DNA from 2 places in the Caulobacter sp. 05T431 genome. Region 1 is predicted to be linked to the other one. Evidence: riboswitches for the same ligand, from Rfam matches in the RefSeq annotation. Region 1 holds a riboswitch; the other holds the start of a gene.
What was found. Region 1 has a riboswitch for glycine ahead of AC1U89_RS10180 (TonB-dependent receptor). Riboswitches for the same ligand answer to the same signal wherever they lie in the genome.

Region 1 (5,860 bases):
TGGACGTAGCCACCGCCACCAGCGTGGTCGCCGGCATCGCCGAAGGCTGCAAGCTGGCCGGCTCGGCCCTGGTGGGCGGCGAGACCGCCGAGATGCCGGGCATGTACAGCGACGGCGAATACGACCTGGCCGGCTTCTCGGTCGGCGCGGTCGAGCGCGACGGCGTCCTGCCCAAGCTGGACAAGCAGCGGGCCGGCGACCTGGTGATCGGCATCGGCTCGTCGGGCCCGCATTCCAACGGCTACAGCCTGGTGCGCCGCGTGGTCGAGCGCTCGGGCCTGGCCTGGGACGCCCCGGCCCCGTTCGCGGAAGGCAAGACCCTGGCCGAGGCCCTGATGGCCCCGACCCGCATCTATGTGAAGTCGATCCTGCCGCTGCTGCAGTCCGGCCGGGTCAAGGGCGGCGCCCACATCACCGGCGGCGGCCTGATCGAGAACCCGCCGCGCTGCGTCGCCGAGGGCCTGAAGGCCGAGTTCGACTGGAACGCCTGGCCCCTGCCCCCGGTCTTCGACTGGCTGCAGCGCGAGGGCGGCATCAGCGACCACGAACTGCGCCGCACCTTCAACTGCGGCGTCGGCTTCATCCTGGTGGTCGCCGCCTCGGACGCCGAACCGGTGCTGGCCGCCCTGCTGAACGCGGGCGAAGACGCTTTCATCTGCGGGCAGCTGGTCCAGGCCTGAGCTTGTCCTTCTCCCCTTGCGGGAGAAGGCGGCCCGCGTAGCGGGTCGGATGAGGGGTTTCTCTGACGCGCCGCCGCGCAGCTGACCTCGCCTTCGACCCCTCATCCGTCAGCTTCGCTGACACCTTCTCCCGCAAGGGGAGAAGGAGTGAGGATCGACCTGATGAGCCCAAGAACAAAAGTCGCTGTCCTGATCTCCGGCCGGGGCTCCAACATGGAGGCCCTGGTCCGGGCCGCACAGGACCCCGCCTGTCCGTTCGAGATCGCCCTGGTGCTCTCCAACAAGCCGGAAGCCGGCGGCCTGGTCACCGCCGCCGCCGCCGGGATCGAGGCCCTGGCCGTCGACCAGCGCGACTTCGGCAAGGACCGCGAGGCCCACGAGCGCGCCATCGACGCGGCCCTGCGCGAACGCGGCATCCAGGTCGTGGCCCTGGCCGGATACATGCGCATCCTGACGCCCTTCCTGGTCAACGCCTGGGAAGGCCGGATGCTGAACATCCACCCTTCCCTCCTGCCCGCCTATCCCGGCCTGGACACCCACGGCCGCGCCCTGGCCGCCGGCGAGGTCGAGGCCGGCTGCACGGTCCACCTCGTCACCGCCGGCGTCGACGAAGGCCCGGTCCTGGGCCAGGCCCGCGTGCTGATCCTGCCGGGCGACACCGAGCACATGCTGAGCGACCGCGTCCTGGAGCAGGAGCACCAGCTTTATCCGGCGACCCTGGCCGAGTTCGTGCGCGGGCTCTGACATTCCGCTTTCGCCGGTCGGCGTCGCGCGGCTAGGTTGCCGTGATGAAGCGTGACTATCTCCTATCCTTGAGCGCGCGCCAGAGCCTGTCGGCGTTCGGGGACCGGCTGGTCTCGGGCCCGGCGCCGGATAGCGCCAGCCTGGAGCAGGTGCTGGCCCATCTCGGGGATCTGCCGGCCGAGGCGGTCTCGCGCGCATCCTACGAGATCAACGCCGCGATGGGGCTCGGTTGGCCTCGTTCGGCGCGGACGAAGCTGAACGGCGTCTTGGACCTGCTCCGCCCCGCCGCGCCTCCGCCGTCGGAGCGCGAACTGATGGCCGCCGATCCGCGCTATGCCTGGCTTTTCCTGTTTCATTCCAACGGTCGGATTCGGGAAACGGCGCTGGACGTCCTGGCCGATCCGCCCGCCACGCCATTCGCCTTCGCGGCGATCGCGTTCCGGCTCAACGATTGGGCTGAACCGGTCCGAGCCGCCGCCGTTCGCTGCGCGGAACGGCTCTTTCCCCTCGCCTCCCCCGAGCTGACGGCTCGAACCGCGATCGACCTCGTCGACAAGGCCTTCAAATGGCAAAGGTGGGGGCAGGAGCGCCAGGCGCTGGATGCGGTCTTCGCCAATCCCGAAGTGGCCGCGCGGGTCGCGCCGCTGTTCATGACACGCGCGAGCGGGCCGCTGGCGACCCGATTGCGGCAGTTGCTGCGATACCCTGGATTCGACGGCGACTTGGCCGGATTGGCTCGGGGCGCGGTGCAGCCGTCCGTCCGGGCGACGGCGTTGAAATGCCTGATCGACCGCAAGGCCAGCTGGCCCGTCGGCCTCGGCTGGAAATGGATCGACAAGGCCTACGGCGTGCGCCAACGCATCGTCCTGACGGACAGCCGCGACCTGGCGGTCGACCAAGATCCCGAGGCCCTGATCCGTCAGGGCCTGGCCGACCGGTCCGCTGTCGTGCGGCGGGTGGCGGCCGACGCGCTGATCGAGCGCCGCGCCTCCATCCGCGACGTGGACCAGCTGGTCGCCCGCATGACCACCGATCGAAGCCCGTCGATCCGCGAGCGCGCCGACTACATGATCCGCCATCCGCTGGAGGTCTGAGCCCGTCCGGATATCGGCGGCGTCCCGACTTGCACGAGAGCGAACTCGTGCGCGTTCGACGCCGTGAAAAGCGGCGAAGGTTGCGTTTCGAGACGGCGCCCCAGGCCGACATCGCCACCGGGCGCGCGCATGAATTGACGCAAAGCCTGTTGCGGATCCTCCTGTCGGGGCTCTCGCGGGAGAGATCGGGCCCTGGCCCGGCGCTGAAGGCGAAACCGCCCCGGAAACGCTCAAGCAGAAGGACCGCGACGGCCTCGAAACGCTGGAAAGCAGGGCGCGTCTGCGTGCGCCCTCGCCGAAGGAGCAAGGCGGCCTCTTGTCGAGCCGCTGAATCTCTCAGGCGCCAAGGACAGCGGGGGTGCGGAAGGCGGGCCATGGCGGTCCGTCACGACACCTCTTGGCTGCCGATGACCTGAGACCCCCGTCCATACGACCCAATTCAAAAAGTCTGTTCGGCCCTCACACGATGACCTATGCGGTTTTCGTGAGATACCCATTTGAAGTAGCAATATAGAACATTTTCAATGTTKATAAGTTATACATCACTGCGTACATCTTGAACTTGCCTATATTTTGTCATCAAAAGCAGCTTTTCTGAATTTACCGCGATAGACCGACCGTCGAGCTTGTCCTCAGTCAAAAATGATTGGGGATAGTCATGACGAACACGCGCCTTTCGCCGGCCTCGGGCCGGTTCCGAGCCCTGCTGCTCGCCGCTTCGATCCTAGGGGGCGCGACGCCCGCCCTGGCCCAGGAGGCCGACAAGGGCTCGACCGTCGACGAACTGGTCGTCACCGGGGCCCGGGTGTCCGAGGCCAGCGTCGCCATCGGCACCGACCACGCGACCGCCACGGTGTCGATTACCCGCGAGGCGCTGCTGTCGGCGCCGGCCGGCATCACCGGCCTGAAGATGCTGGAGAGCCTGCCGGGCTTCAACGTCCAGGCCAATGACGCCCTGGGCATGTACGAGTTCGGCAATTCGGTCTCGGTGCGGGCCTTTAACTTCCAGCAGATCGGCTTCCTGCTCGACAACATCCCGATGGGCCGCAGCGACCAGTTCGGCGGCAGCCCGATCTATCGCTATGTCGACAACGAGAACCTGCTGCGGGTGACCGCCTCGGCCGGGGCCGGTGACGTCGCCCTGCCCAGCTACGCCTCGCTGGGGCCCATCGTCGACTACTTCACCCAGAAGCCCTCCGAAACCGCCGGCGGCTCGATCAGCCAGACCCTGGGCAGCGACAGCCTGCGCCGGAGCTTCCTGCGCCTGGAGACCGGCGAACACGCCGGTTTCTCGGCCTATGCCAGCGCCTCGATCATCAAGGGCGACCTGTGGCGTGGTCCGGGCACGATCGATCGCAAGCACTACGAGGGCAAGATCAACTACGCCCTGCCCAACGGCGGGAACATCAGCTTCCAGACCGTGCACAACGACTATTTCGACTATGACAGCCCGTCGATCACCAAGGCCCAGTACGCCGGGACCGCGGGCGACGTGTTCGGTCGCAAGGGGCGCAGCTTCGCCTATCTGMGCAATGTGCCGCTCTCGACGCCGTTCGGCACGGCGGCCACGGATTCCAGCCTGCCCCAGACCACGGCCGGGGTGCCCTACTCCAACGCCAACTACGCCCAGTACTACAAGTTCGCGGTCAACAGCCGGCAGGACCACCTCTACGGCCTGACCCTGAACACCCCGATCACCGACGCGATCGACGTCACCGCCACCGGCTATTACGAGGACAAGGAAGGCTATGGCGTCTCGCCCGAGGCCTACGCCACCTCGCTGGCCAGCTACAACGCCGAGCGGCTGATCGTGCCCGGCCTGACCGCGCCCAAGGGCCTGCAGTACGGCCTGTCGGGCATCGACGGCACCCGCAAGGGCGTGACGGGCAAGGTCGCCTGGCGCGCCGGCTTCAACAAGTTCGAGGCCGGGGTCTGGCTCGAGGACGACGACTATCACCGCACCCAGGCGCGCTACAACGTGCAGGACGGCAATCCGGACGGCGCCCCGTTGTTCAACGAGCCGGTCCACCTGCAGCGCAACTACGTCTCGACCCGCGAGACCACCCAGCTGTTCCTGAAGGACACGCTGAGCCTGGTCGACGACAAGCTGAAGGTCGAGCTGGGCTTCAAGGCCACCGACATCGACTACAAGATCACCGGCTACCGCAATCCGGGCGACTACATCGCACAGCGCAAGCCGACCCTGACGGCCAAGTGGAAGGACGATTTCCTGCCGCAGGTGGGCGTCGTCTACAACATCAACAGCCGCGACCAGATCTTCTCGTCCTATTCGGAGAACATGGCCCTGCCCCGCGGCGCCGACGACGTGTTCTCGGCCGCCAGCCCGACGGTCGTCGCGCCCAAGCCCGAGACCTCCAAGAACCTGGAACTGGGCTATCGCGCCAACCGCCAGACCTTCAACGCCTCGATCGTGGCCTACAAGACGCAGTTCAAGAACCGCCTCCAGCAGTTCAACACCGAGGTGCCGGGCGGCGGCGGGACGATCGAGAGCTTCTACCAGAACGTCGGGGCGGTCGAGGCGCAGGGCGTGGAGTTCAGCGGCCAATGGAAGCCGGCGCTGCTGGACGGCAAGATCTTCTTCAACGCCAACGTCTCGTACAACAAGTCGGAGTTCCAGGACGACGTCCCGGGCTATCGCTCCAGCGCCACGGCCGCGCCGATCACCCTGCTGACCAAGGGCAAGTCGGTGCCCGACTTCCCCGAATGGCTGTTCCAGGGCGGGGTGACGGTCCAGCCGACCGAGGGCGTGGTGTTCAACCTCTCGGCCCGCCACATCGACGACCGCTTCACCAACTTCGTCAACAACGAGACCACCGGCGGCTACACGATCTGGAACGCCTATCTGGACCTCGGCGACGGCTTCGCGGCCGGTCCGTTCGAGCAGGTCAAGGCGCGGGTCAATGTCGATAACATCTTCGACAAGGACTATCTGGGCACGATCAGCACCACGGTGAACACCCCGGCCAGCTTCCGGCCCGGCTCGCACCGCACGATCCAGTTCACCCTCTCCGCCGACTTCTAGGTCCACGTTCCGGCCGGTCTCGCGAGAGGCCGGCCGGACAGCTTCGAGTACCCCGATGACCCGCACCCTGCTCCTGGCCGCCGTCTCGGCCCTGGCCCTGGCCACGTCCTCGCAAGCGGCCGAAACCGCCGCCTCGGCCCGCAAGATCCACGAGGGCCTGCTGACCCTCGACACCCACCTGGACACCCCGGCCAATTTCGGCCGACCCGGCTGGGACATCCTGGACCGTCACGACGCGGCCAAGGACGGTTCCCAGATCGACTATCCGCGCATGGTCGAGGGCGGCCTCGACGGCGGCT
Region 2 (5,206 bases), on a different contig from region 1:
CAGGTGTTGGGGTTGGTGACCATGATGGCGGCCACGTGGTCGCCCAGCTTGGACTCCAGGTCCGCCAGGTCCACGCGACCGTCATCGGTCTGGGCGATCTCGACCACGGTGTAGCCGCAGAAGGCCGCCGTGGCCGGGTTGGTGCCGTGGGCGCTGGTCGGGGCCAGCACGGTCTTGCGATGGCCGTTGCCGGCCGCCTCGTGGGCGGCGCGGATGGCCAGCAGGCCGCACAGCTCGCCGTGGGCGCCCGCCTTGGGCGACAGGGCGACGGCCGGCATGCCGGTCAGCGTCTTGAGCCAATGCGCTAGGCGGTCCATCAGCTCGATGGCGCCCTGCACCGTCGACTGCGGCTGCAGCGGGTGGATGTCGGAGAAGCCCGGCAGGCGCGCCATCTTCTCGTTCAGGCGCGGGTTGTGCTTCATCGTGCACGAGCCCAGCGGATACAGCGCCAGGTCGATGGCGTGGTTCTTCTGCGACAGGCGCACGTAGTGGCGCACGGCCTCGGGCTCGGACAGGCCCGGCAGGCCGATCGCCGAGGCGCGGACCAGGTCGCCCAGGTCATCCGCCGCGGGAGCGTCGGGCAGGTCGACGCCGGTCTTGTCCCAGGCGTCCAGCTCGAAGATCAGCGCCTCGTCCTGCAGCAGGCCGCGGGCCCCGGTCAGGGTGGGATGGACGTAGTCGTTGGCGTCGGTGGCGGTTTCAGGACGGGTCGGGCGTCCGACGGAATTCATGCTCATTGGGCCAGCACCTTGGTCAGGGCCTTGGAGAAGAGGGCGATGTCGCCGTCGGGCGTGGTCTCGGTGGCGGCGACCAGCAGGACGTCGTCGAGGCCGGCGGCCGGGTCGAGGCGCGAGAACGGCACGCCGGCGATGACGCCGTTGGCGGCCAGGGTCTCGACCAGCTCGGCGGCGTTGCCCGGGACCTTGATCGCGAACTCGTTGAAGAAGCGCGGGGTCAGCACCTGCACGCCCGGCACGGCGGCCAGGGCGTCGCGCAGCTTCACGGCCTTCTGGTGGTTGACCAGGGCCAGGCGGCGCAGGCCCTTCTCGCCCAAGAGGCTCATGTGGATGCTGAACGCCAGGGCGCACAGGCCGCTGTTGGTGCAGATGTTCGACGTGGCCTTGTCGCGGCGGATGTGCTGCTCGCGGGTCGACAGGGTCAGGACGAAGCCGCGGCGGCCCTCGGCGTCGACCGTCTCGCCGCAGAGGCGGCCGGGCGCCTGGCGGACGTATTTTTCCTTGCAGGCGAACAGGCCCACATAGGGACCGCCGAAGTTCAGGCCGTTGCCGATCGACTGGCCCTCGGCCACGACGATGTCGGCGCCCATCTCGCCGGGCGACTTCAGCAGGCCGTAGGACACGGCTTCGGTGGTCACGACGATCAGCAGTGCGCCGGCGGCCTGGGCGGCGGCGGCGATCTTGGTCACGTCGGTGGCGGTGCCGAACACGTTCGGGGTCTGGACGACCACGCAGGCGGTGTCGGCGTCGATGGCGGCGATCACCGCGTCCTCGGCGTCGACGGCGGCCGGCAGGCGGTCGGTGGCGACGCCGGCGGCGTGGGCCAGGGTCTCGACCGTGCCGACATATTGCGGGTGGACGCCGCCCGACAGCACCGCCTTGTTCCGGCGGGTGACGCGGGTGGCCATCATCACCGCCTCTGCGGCGGCGGTGGAGCCGTCATAGAGCGAGGCGTTGGCCACTTCCATGCCGGTCAGGGCCGCGACCTGGGTCTGGAACTCGAACAGCACCTGCAGCGTGCCCTGGGCGATTTCCGGCTGATAGGGCGTGTAGCTGGTCAGGAACTCCGACCGCTGGATGATGTGGTCGACCGTGGCCGGCACGTGGTGGCGATAGGCCCCCGCCCCCACGAAGAACGGACCTTCCGAGGCCGCGCGGTTGCGGCGCGACAGGCTGAGCATCTCGCGCTCGACCTCCAGCTCGCCGGCGTGGAACGGCAGGTCCACCGGCTGGGCGCGGCGGGCGACGGCGGGGACGTCGACGAACAGCTCGTCGATCGACTCCGCGCCGATTACGCCGAGCATGTCGGCGCGATCTTCGGGTGTGAGGGGGAGGTAGCGCATGATCTTTACTTCTTGAGCTGGACGTAGCTAGCGAGCTTCACGCCCTTGCTCAGCTCCGTTCCGTAGTTGGGGGAAATGCCGGCAAGCGTGGCGATCTCTCGGAGATTCCGCCCCTTCAGCTCATCAGCCCGTTCAATTCCAAACAGGTGGACAGTGACTGCGAGCTCTCCTTCGGCAGCTCGCTCGCGAGCGGCCTTGAGGTCGGCGGCGAGCTGCTCATTCGTCATCGCTACAGCGTGCCGAGGAAGGCTTCGTACGCGTCGCGGTCCATCAGGGCGTCCAGCTCGGCGGCGTTGCTGAGCTTGACCTTGGCGAACCAGCCGCCGGCTTCCGGCAGGGCGTTGACGGTCTCGGGGCTGTCGCCCAGCGTCTCGTTGGCCTCGACCACCTCGCCCGACACCGGGGCGTAGACGTCCGAGGCGGCCTTGACGCTCTCGACCACCGCCAGCTGGTCGCCCTGCTTCACGGTCTTGCCGACTTCCGGCACCTCGACGAACACCACGTCGCCCAGCTGCTCAGCGGCGTAGGCGGTGATGCCGACGGTGGCGATGTCGCCGGCGACTTCGACCCACTCATGGTCCTTGGTGAACTTCATGGTCTTGGCCCTCTGATCTCTAGGGTTTGCGCACGTAGCGGGTGGGGACGAACGGGCTGGCGACGACCTCGGCGGCCGCCGGCTTGCCCCGGACGATGACTTTCAGCGTGTCGCCGACCACCGCGAATTGCGGGGGAACGAAGCCGATGGCGATGGCGCCGCCGAAACTGGGGCCGAAGCCCCCGCTGGTGACCTTGCCGATCACGTTGCCGTCGGCGTCGGCGATCTCGGCGCCTTCGCGGGCCGGGGCGCCTTCCAGCACCTTCAGATTGACGCGCACGCGCTTGAGGTCGCCGGCCAGTTCCTTGCCGATGCGCTCGGCGCCCGGATAGTCGCCGGCCTCGCGGCGGCTCTTGCCGACGGCGAACGGCATGCCGGCCTCGATCGGCGAGACCGTCTCGTCCATGTCGTGGCCGTACAGCGGCAGGCCGGCCTCCAGCCGCAGGCTGTCGCGAGCGCCCAGGCCGATGGGCTTGACCCGCTCATCCTCCAGCAGGGTGTTCCAGATCCGGGTGGCTTCGGTGGCGGGGACCGAGATCTCGTAGCCGTCCTCGCCGGTATAGCCAGAGCGCGAGATGATCAGGTCGGTCCCAAAGCCCGTCACGGCTGCGCTGTCCATGAACACCATGTTGGCCGCTTCGGGCACGTGGGCGGCCAGGACGGCGGCGGCCTCGGGGCCCTGCAGGGCCAGCAGGGCGCGGTCTTCCAGGCGCTGGACCGTCGCTTCGCCCTTCAGGGCCTCGGCGATGATCGCGTAGTCGTTGTCCTTGCAGGCGCCGTTGACGACGATGAACAGGCCGTCGTCGTCGGGGCGCGCCGTCATCAGGTCGTCGATCACCCCGCCCTCGGCGTTCAGCAGCACGGCGTAGCGCTGCTTGCCGGGCTTGAGGCTCTGGTAGTCGGCCGAGACCAGCTTCTCGAAGCTCTTGGCGGGGTTGTCGCCGCGCAGCCGGGCCTGGCCCATGTGCGAGACGTCGAACAGGCCCGCGTGCTCGCGGGTCCACAGGTGCTCCTTCAGCACCCCGTCCTTGTACTGCACCGGCATGTGGTAGCCGGCGAACGGCACCATGCGGGCGCCGGCCGCGACGTGCGCGTCGTACAGCGGGGTCTTCTTGAGGTCTTGTTCGGACACGCTTTTGGGCTCCAATCGGGGTCGGCGACGCCGCCCGGCTTTCGCCAGGTGGTCTCGCCCCCGCTGTCCCTTTGACCTGAGAGATTCCGGTCCAGCCAGCTGAACCTTGCTCCTTCGGCGGGCAGACCTGTCGGGCTGCCTCTTTCCAGCGTTCCTAAACCCGCGCGGTCCTTTTGCCTGAGCGTTTCCGGGGCGGTTGCGCCTTCGGCCTCGGGACGAGAATCCCGATGTCTCCCGCGAGGGTCGAGGCGTGTTTGGGCGACGGTGCGGGCGGAGTCAACGGGGAAGGCGCTCCCTTCGATCCGTCATTCCCGCCCTTGTGGCGGGAACCCCTGGTTCAGCCCGCGCGTGAAGCGCATTGGCGCGCCGACGCGCCACCCTTCCGCCCTTGCGGCGGACAGAGGGGTTCCCGCCACAAGGGCGGGAATGACGAGCGGTTAGGAGGCGGTTGAGTGTCGGCCGGCCCTCAGGCCGTCAGCAGGCGCGGCAGTTTGAAGGTCACTGTCTCGCGAGCCTCGACCAGTTCCTCGACGGTGACGTCGTAGCGCGTGGCCAGGGCCTCGATCACCCCCTGGACCAGGTCCTCGGGGGCCGAGGCGCCGGCGGTCAGGCCCACGCGGGACACGCCCTCGAACCACGACCAGTCGATGCCTCGGGCGTCGTCGATCAGCCGGGCGTCCCGGGCGCCGGCCCGCTTGCCCACCTCCATCAGCCGCACCGAGTTGGACGAGTTCCTCGACCCGACCACCAGGATCAGCTCCGAGGCGCCGGCCAGCAGCTTCACCGCCTCCTGGCGGTTGGTGGTGGCGTAGCAGATGTCCTCCTTGTGCGGGGCGGCGATGCCCGGGAAGCGCTGCTTGAGCAGGTCGACCATCTMGGCGGTGTCGTCGACCGACAGGGTGGTCTGGGTGAGGAAGGCGACGTTGGCCGGGTCCTTGGGGACCCAGGCGCGGGCGTCGTCGATGTCCTCGATCAGGGTGACGGTGCCCTCGGGCAGCTGGCCCATGGTGCCGACCACCTCGGGATGGCCGGCGTGGCCGATCAGCACGATCTCGCGCCCGGCGTCGAAATGCTTCTGGGCCTCGACGTGGACCTTGGAGACCAGCGGGCAGGTGGCGTCCAGATAGACCATCTCGCGGGCCTTGGCCGCGGCCGGCACGGTCTTGGGCACGCCGTGGGCCGAGAACACCACGGGGCGGTCATCGGGCGCCTCGTCCAGTTCCTCGATGAACACCGCGCCCAGGGCCTTCAGCCGGTCGACGACGTGGCGGTTGTGGACGATCTCGTGGCGCACATAGACCGGCGCGCCGAACTTCTGGATCGTCCGCTCGACGATCTGGATCGCCCGGTCGACGCCGGCGCAGAAGCCGCGCGGACTGGCCAGGACCACGCGGATTTC

Region 2: it holds a riboswitch for glycine, as region 1 does, so the genes downstream of both, gcvT (glycine cleavage system aminomethyltransferase GcvT) here and AC1U89_RS10180 (TonB-dependent receptor) in region 1, are expected to answer to the same signal.

The regions. Positions count from the first base shown of each region.
Region 1 covers NZ_JBFTKU010000009.1:16,826-22,685, forward strand. Annotated here, with positions in the region: gene purM (phosphoribosylformylglycinamidine cyclo-ligase) at 1-680, shown strand, start outside; gene purN (phosphoribosylglycinamide formyltransferase) at 843-1,424, shown strand; gene AC1U89_RS10175 (hypothetical protein) at 1,469-2,518, shown strand; glycine riboswitch at 2,685-2,774, shown strand; gene AC1U89_RS10180 (TonB-dependent receptor) at 3,165-5,561, shown strand; gene AC1U89_RS10185 (dipeptidase) at 5,617-5,860, shown strand, end outside.
Region 2 covers NZ_JBFTKU010000027.1:52,848-58,053, reverse strand. Annotated here, with positions in the region: gene gcvPB (aminomethyl-transferring glycine dehydrogenase subunit GcvPB) at 1-737, opposite strand, end outside; gene gcvPA (aminomethyl-transferring glycine dehydrogenase subunit GcvPA) at 734-2,080, opposite strand; gene AC1U89_RS21510 (HTH-like domain-containing protein) at 2,086-2,307, opposite strand; gene gcvH (glycine cleavage system protein GcvH) at 2,310-2,675, opposite strand; gene gcvT (glycine cleavage system aminomethyltransferase GcvT) at 2,695-3,822, opposite strand; glycine riboswitch at 3,963-4,054, opposite strand; gene ispH (4-hydroxy-3-methylbut-2-enyl diphosphate reductase) at 4,274-5,206, opposite strand, start outside.